DNA from 2 places in the Micrococcus porci genome. Region 1 is predicted to be linked to the other one. Evidence: predicted binding sites of a transcription regulator. Region 1 holds the regulator's gene; the other holds the start of a gene.
The links. Region 1 encodes HrcA, which represses chaperone genes, less so after heat shock. Its sites were predicted from a motif close to TTNGCACTCGNNNNNNNCGAGTGCNAA; they were not measured.

Region 1 (3,405 bases):
TCAGCAGGGTGGGCGCGAGGGAGAAGTTCAGGGCCTCGCGGGACTCCTGAGCCGTGAACGGGCCGCGGTCCCGGTAGAGCAGCCACATCACCAGGGGGCCGGGCAGGCCGCACGCGAGGCTGAGGTGGGACAGGGCTGCGCGATCGCGGTCCTGCTTGGCGGTGAGGGGCGCGCGGCCGCCGGCGGCGTCGCGCAGCCAGGCGGGGGCCTCGTGGGCCGCGCTCCCGCCCGCGGCGCGGCGCGGGGTCGCGGTCTCGCCGGCGGGGGTGGTGCTGGGGGTGGTGGCCACGGTGCTCCTCTGTCGTCCTGCCGCCCGGTGCCGCGGGCGTCGTCCGGGGCGGGGCCTGCCCCAGTGTAGACGCAGGGGGTGGAGACGGGGTGGCGGCCCCGCCGGGGCCGGCGGGTCAGGCCCCCGGGGCGGTGAGGAAGTCGATCAGCTCCTCCACCCGGCCCAGCAGGGCGGGCTCGAGATCGGCGTAGGTCCGCACGTGGGAGAGCAGCCGCTTCCAGCCCAGGCCCGTGGCCTCTTTGGTGCCCGCGGGCCAGCCGAGGCCGCGGAGGACGCCGGTCTTCCAGTCCTGGCCGCGGGGCACCACCGGCCAGGCGTCGATGCCGAGCACGGCGGGCTTGATGACCTGCCACACGTCCACGTACGGGTGGCCCAGGATCAGGACGTTGCCGGCGGCGCCGGGCACGGCCATGGCCTCGGCGGCGAGGCGCTCCTCCTTCGAGCCGGCGACGAGGTGGTCGACGAGGATCCCGAGGCGGCGGCCCGGGCCGGGGGCGAAGTCGCGGATCGCCCCGGGGAGGTCGTCGACGCCGTGGAGGGGTTCCACCACGATCCCCTCGAGGCGCAGGTCCTCGCCCCAGACCTTCTCCACGAGCTCGGCGTCGTGCACGCCCTCCACCCAGATCCGCGACGCGCGGGCGGTCCGGGCGCGCGCGCCCTCGACCCGCCGGGAGCCGGAGGCGGTGCGGGCGGCGGCCGCCGGGGCGGCCGACCGCGGGGGCACGAGCACGACGGGGGAGCCGTCGACCCAGAAGCCCGGGCCGAGGGGGAAGCCGCGGCGGACGCCCCGTCGGTCCTCGAGGACGACCACGTGGGTGCCGCCGGAGCGCTCCACGCGCACCACGGCCCCGACGAATCCGCTGGCCACGTCCTCGACCACCGTCCCCGGGGTGGCGGGCGCCTCCCCGGCGGTGCGTCCGGCGGGGCGGGCGAGGTCCTCGTGGGCCCCCGGGCCCCAGCTGCTCCAGTCCATGCGGGCCACCCTAGCGAGGTGCCCGGCTCCGCCGGAGGCGGAATCGGGGCGCGCGGTCCGGGCGGCGCGTCCCGCCGATGGCTAGCATTGGCACTTGGCGCCGGTGAGTGCCAGCGCGGGGCCCGGGGTCCCGCTCGTCGTCGTGAGGAGAGGAGCGCACCGTGACCGAGCAGCCCCGCCGTCTCCAGGTGCTGCAGGCGATCGTGGAGGACTACGTGTCCCTGCGCGAGCCGGTGGGCTCCAAGGCGCTCGTCGAGCGCCACGCCCTGGGCGTCTCCTCCGCCACGGTGCGCAACGACATGGCGGCCCTCGAGGAGGAGGGGCTGATCGTGGCCCCGCACACCTCCGCCGGACGCGTCCCCACGGACAAGGGCTACCGGGTCTTCGTGGACCGCATCTCCGAGGTCAAGCCGCTCTCCGCGGCCGAGCGCCGCGCCGTGCGCACCCTGCTGGACTCCGAGGCGGACACCGAGTCCATGATGGAGGCCACCGTCCGGCTCCTCGCCCAGCTCACCCGACAGGTGGCCGTGGTCCAGTTCCCCCACGAGGACGGCTCCACGGTCCGCCATCTGGACCTGGTCGCGCTCACCCCCGAGCGCGTCCTCGTGGTGCTGATCCTCTCCACGGGGCGGATCGAGCAGCGCACGGTGGCACTGGCCCGGCCGGTGCAGGACGAGGACCTCGCGGCCCTGCGCGCGGTCCTGCTGCCCGTCATCGAGGGCCTGGGACCGGCGCAGGCGGCGGCCGTCCTGGACACCCCGCTCGAGGGGCTGCCCCCGGCCCGACGCGCGGCCGCGGTCGACGTCGTCGGGGCGGTTCGCGGTCTGCTCGAGGCCGAGCGGCAGGACCGCATCGTGCTCGCCGGCACCGCCAACCTGGCGCGCAGCACGGACGACTTCCACTCGTCCATCGGCCCCATCCTCGAGGCGCTGGAGGAGCAGGTCGTGCTGCTGCGCCTGCTCACCGAGATGGGGCAGGACGCCCACGGCGTCTCCGTCCGGATCGGCGCCGAGAACGGGGCGTCGCTGGCGGACACGTCCGTCGTCGCCGCCGCCTACGGCCCGGGCGCCGTCGCCAAGGTCGGCGTCATCGGGCCCACCCGCATGGACTACCCCGGGACCATGGCCGCCGTGCGCGCGATCGCCCGGTACCTGTCCCGCATCCTGACCACCTGAACCTGACCCCACCGGAGGAAGACCCATGGCCGACCACTACGCCACGCTCGGCGTCAGCCGCGACGCGTCCGCAGAGGAGATCAAGCGTGCGTACCGCAAGCTCGCGCGTCAGCACCACCCGGACGTGAACCCCTCGGAGGAGGCCGCGGAGGAGTTCAAGCGCATCTCCCACGCCTACGAGGTGCTCTCCGACGAGGACAAGCGCCGCGTCTACGACCAGACCGGCAACGAGAACGGCACCGCCGGAGGCTTCGGGGGCGGAGGGTTCGGCGGCGCGGGCTTCGGCGGGTTCGCGGACATCTTCGAGACCTTCATGAACGCGGCGGGCACCCCCGGCGGCGGGCGCGGCCCCATGCCCCGCGCCCGGCGTGGCCAGGACGCGCTCGTCACGGCGCGGATCGAGCTGCGGGACGCGGTGTTCGGCGGCGAGGCCACCCTCCAGCTGGACACGGCCGTCACCTGCGAGCGGTGCTCCGGCACCTGCTGCGAGCCGGGGACCCACCCGGAGACCTGCTCGACGTGCCAGGGCCAGGGCATGACCCAGCGCCCGGTGCGCTCCATGCTGGGCACCATCATGGCGGCGGAGACCTGCCCGGTCTGCCGCGGCTTCGGCACCGTCATCCCGCACCCCTGCACGGAGTGCTCCGGCCAGGGCCGCGTGCGCGTGCAGCAGCCCCTCACCATCCGCATCCCCGCCGGCGTGGACGACGGCACCCGCATCCATCTCGCCGGCCGCGGCGAGGCGGGCCCCGGCGGCGGCCCGAACGGCGACCTGTACGTGGAGGTCCAGGTGCGCCCGGACGAGGTGTTCCGCCGCGAGGGCGACCACCTGGCCACCACGGTCACCGTGCCCATGGCCGCGGCCGCGCTCGGCACCTCGGTGACCCTGGAGACCCTCGACGGCCCCCAGGAGGTCGACATCGAGCCGGGCACCCAGTCGGGCCACGTGGAGACCCTGCGCGGCCTCG
Region 2 (3,405 bases), 960 kb from region 1:
CTACGCCACCGCCGCCGGCCGCGCCCGCTGGGAGGACCCCGCCCGCGCCAACCTGGAGCGCGAGCTCGCCGCCCACCGGCCAGCACTTTCGTGAAAGAAAACGTCGCTACCGTCCCGGTAGACCGGGATGGTAGCGACGTTCTCCTCAGCGAAAACGCTGGGCGTCAGCGGGTGGTCACATCATGCCGCCCATGCCGCCCATCGGGTCCATGCCCTCGGCGCCTGCGGCGGCCTTCTCCGGCTTGTCCGCCACGACGGCCTCCGTGGTGAGGAACAGGCCCGCGATGGACGCGGCGTTCTGCAGCGCGGAGCGGGTCACCTTCACCGGGTCGTTGATGCCCGCGGCCATGAGGTCCACGTACTCGCCGGTGGCGGCGTTCAGGCCGTGGCCGGACTCCAGGGACTTCACCTTGTCGGCGACCACGCCCGGCTCCAGGCCGGCGTTGAAGGCGATCTGCTTCAGCGGGGCCTCGATGGCGACCTTCACGATGTTCGCGCCGGTGGCCTCGTCGCCCTCGAGCTGCAGGCCCTCGAAGGCCTTGGCGCCCGCCTGGATCAGGGCCACGCCGCCGCCGGCGACGATGCCCTCCTCCACAGCCGCCTTCGCGTTGCGCACGGCGTCCTCGATGCGGTGCTTGCGCTCCTTGAGCTCCACCTCGGTGGCCGCGCCGGCCTTGATGACGGCGACGCCGCCGGCCAGCTTGGCGAGGCGCTCCTGCAGCTTCTCGCGGTCGTAGTCCGAGTCGGTGTTCGCGATCTCGGAGCGGATCTGGGCCACGCGGCCGGCGATCTGGTCGGCGTCGCCGGCGCCCTCGACGATGGTGGTCTCGTCCTTGGTGATGACCACCTTGCGGGCGGTGCCCAGCAGGTCGAGGGAGGCGTTCTCCAGGGACAGGCCCACCTCGGAGGAGATGACCTGGCCGCCGGTGAGGATGGCGATGTCGGCCAGCATGGCCTTGCGGCGGTCGCCGAAGCCCGGGGCCTTCACGGCCACGGACTTGAAGGTGCCGCGGATCTTGTTGACCACGAGGGTGGCCAGGGCCTCGCCCTCGACGTCCTCGGCGATGATCAGCAGCGGCTTGCCGGACTGCATGACCTTCTCCAGGATCGCCACCATGTCCTTCACGGTGGAGATCTTGGAGTTCACGATCAGGATGTACGGATCCTCGAGGACGGCCTCCTGGCGGTCCGCGTCGGTCACGAAGTAGCCGGAGATGTAGCCCTTGTCGAAGCGCATGCCCTCGGTGAGCTCGAGCTCCAGGCCGAAGGTGTTGGACTCCTCGACGGTGATGACGCCCTCCTTGCCGACCTTGTCCAGGGCCTCGGCGATGAGGGAGCCGATCTGGGCGTCGGCGGCGGAGATCGACGCGGTGGCGGCGATCTGGTCCTTGGTCTCGATCTCGCGGGCGGCGGAGAGGAGCTCGGAGGTGACGGCCTCGACGGCCTTCTCGATGCCGCGCTTCAGGGAGATCGGGTCCGCGCCGGCGGCCACGTTGCGCAGGCCCTCGCGGACCAGGGCCTGGGCCAGCACGGTGGCGGTGGTGGTGCCGTCGCCGGCCACGTCGTCGGTCTTCTTGGCGACCTCCTTGACGAGCTCCGCGCCGATCTTCTCGTACGGATCCTCGAGCTCGATCTCCTTGGCGATGGAGACGCCGTCGTTGGTGATGGTGGGGGCGCCCCACTTCTTCTCCAGGACGACGTTGCGGCCGCGCGGGCCGAGGGTCACCTTGACGGCGTCGGCGAGGGTGTTCAGACCCTTCTCCAGGCCACGGCGGGCCTCTTCGTCGAATGCGATGGTCTTGGCCATGATGCAGTCCTTTCTGGACGGGTGCTTCGATTCGTGCCTGACCCGCAGCGGTGCCCGCGACGGACGGCCCCGGACCGGGGCCTCACCGATGGAGCAGGTCCTCCACCTCGGGCGGCCGCCGGCCGGGTACTGCTGGCAGTCGCACCGCGGGAGTGCTAGCCCCATTATGAGCACTCACCACCGGAGAGTGCAAAGCCCGCGGGCGCCCTGCGACGCCGTTCCGCAGGGGGCGAAAAGGGCCCCCGTCCGCGCCTCCTTCCGGAGCGCGGGCGGGGGCCCGGGACGGCCTGCGCGCGTCAGCGCACCGGCCGCCTGCGTGGGTCAGCGCACGACGACGACGGCGATGCCCGGCACCTGCAGGTTCGGCACCTGCTGCACCGGCATGCCCAGCTCACGGCCGACGGCCTCGGCGGCCGCCCGCTTGTCCGCGCCGTTGTACATCACCGTGTTCGAGGTGACGCGGAAGCCCGGCCAGTTGTCCGCGGTGACGCGGGTGTAGCCCGCGCCCGTGAGACGGTCGGCGTAGGAGGCGGCCAGGCCGTTCCTGCGGGTGGCGTTGTAGACGTTCACCGGGGTGGACTTCACGGCCCGATCCGCGGACTCCTGGGCCGCAGCGGACCGGGAGGCCGCGGCCGAACGGGACGCCTCCGCCGACCGGGACGCCTCCGCAGAACGGGACGCCTCCGCCGACCGGGACGCCTCCGCAGAGCGGGAGGCCTCGGCCGAACGGGACGCCTCGGCGGCGCGGGAGGCGTCCGCGGCGGCCTGCGCCGACTCGGACGCGGCACGCTCACGGGCGGCGGCGTCGGCGGAGGAGGCGTCGGCCGCGGCCTGCGCGGACTCGGAGGCGGCGCGGGCGGCGTCGTCGCGGGAGCGCTGCGCGTCCGCGGCGGCCTGGGAGGACTCCGCGGCAGCCTGGGAGGACTCGGCGGCGGCGCGGGACTCGACGGCCGCGTCGGAGGAGGGGGCCGCGGCGGACTCGGCGCCCGCGTCGGACGACGGGGCCGCCGGGGCGGCGGAGTCGGGGCCGGCGGAGGACGAGGCGTCGGAGCTCGGCGCGTCCGACGAGGACGAGGAGGCGTCGGCGGCGGGCTCGGAGGAGGAGGACGACGACGCGGCGCCGGCGACGGGCTTGTCGTCCCCGCCGTTCAGGCGCGGGAGCACCAGGCCCAGGAACAGGCCGACGAGCAGGACGGCGGCGGCGGCCGCCAGGAGCCACTTCAGGATGCCGCCGCCGGCAGCCGCCTCGGTACCGGCGGCGGTGGCGCCGGCGGCACCGGCGGCGGCCGGGGCCGCGGCGAACGACTCACGGTGTGCGCCGGACTGGTCGGTGTACTCGGGGACGTCGTCGAAGCGATCGGCGGGGTAGGCCATCGGTCATCTCTCCTGCGGGGAAGCGGGTGGGGCGGAGTTCTCGGGAGCCGGCCTCCGCCGCGCGCGGCTGCGCGTGCCGCGCGAGCGGGCCAGCCGGGACACCAGCAGCGGCTGCCGGGCCAGGGCAGCCCGGCGCTCCAGGAGCCCGTTCAACACCTGATAGTAGGCGGTCGGAGTGATCTGCAGGCGCTCTCGGATCGCGTGGTCCTTGGCGCCGCCGTGCC

Region 2: the regulator HrcA is predicted to act here: its motif matches at 1,940-1,966, upstream of groL (chaperonin GroEL).

The regions. Positions count from the first base shown of each region.
Region 1 covers NZ_CP083691.1:1,662,554-1,665,958, forward strand. The annotation lists gene KW076_RS07860 (DUF4870 domain-containing protein) at 1-289, opposite strand, end outside; gene KW076_RS07865 (DUF3097 family protein) at 405-1,262, opposite strand; gene hrcA (heat-inducible transcriptional repressor HrcA) at 1,424-2,437, shown strand; gene dnaJ (molecular chaperone DnaJ) at 2,463-3,405, shown strand, end outside.
Region 2 covers NZ_CP083691.1:2,619,420-2,622,824, forward strand. The annotation lists gene KW076_RS12345 (DUF4031 domain-containing protein) at 1-94, shown strand, start outside; gene groL (chaperonin GroEL) at 176-1,807, opposite strand; gene KW076_RS12605 (LytR C-terminal domain-containing protein) at 2,129-3,181, opposite strand; gene KW076_RS12360 (DUF3263 domain-containing protein) at 3,185-3,405, opposite strand, start outside.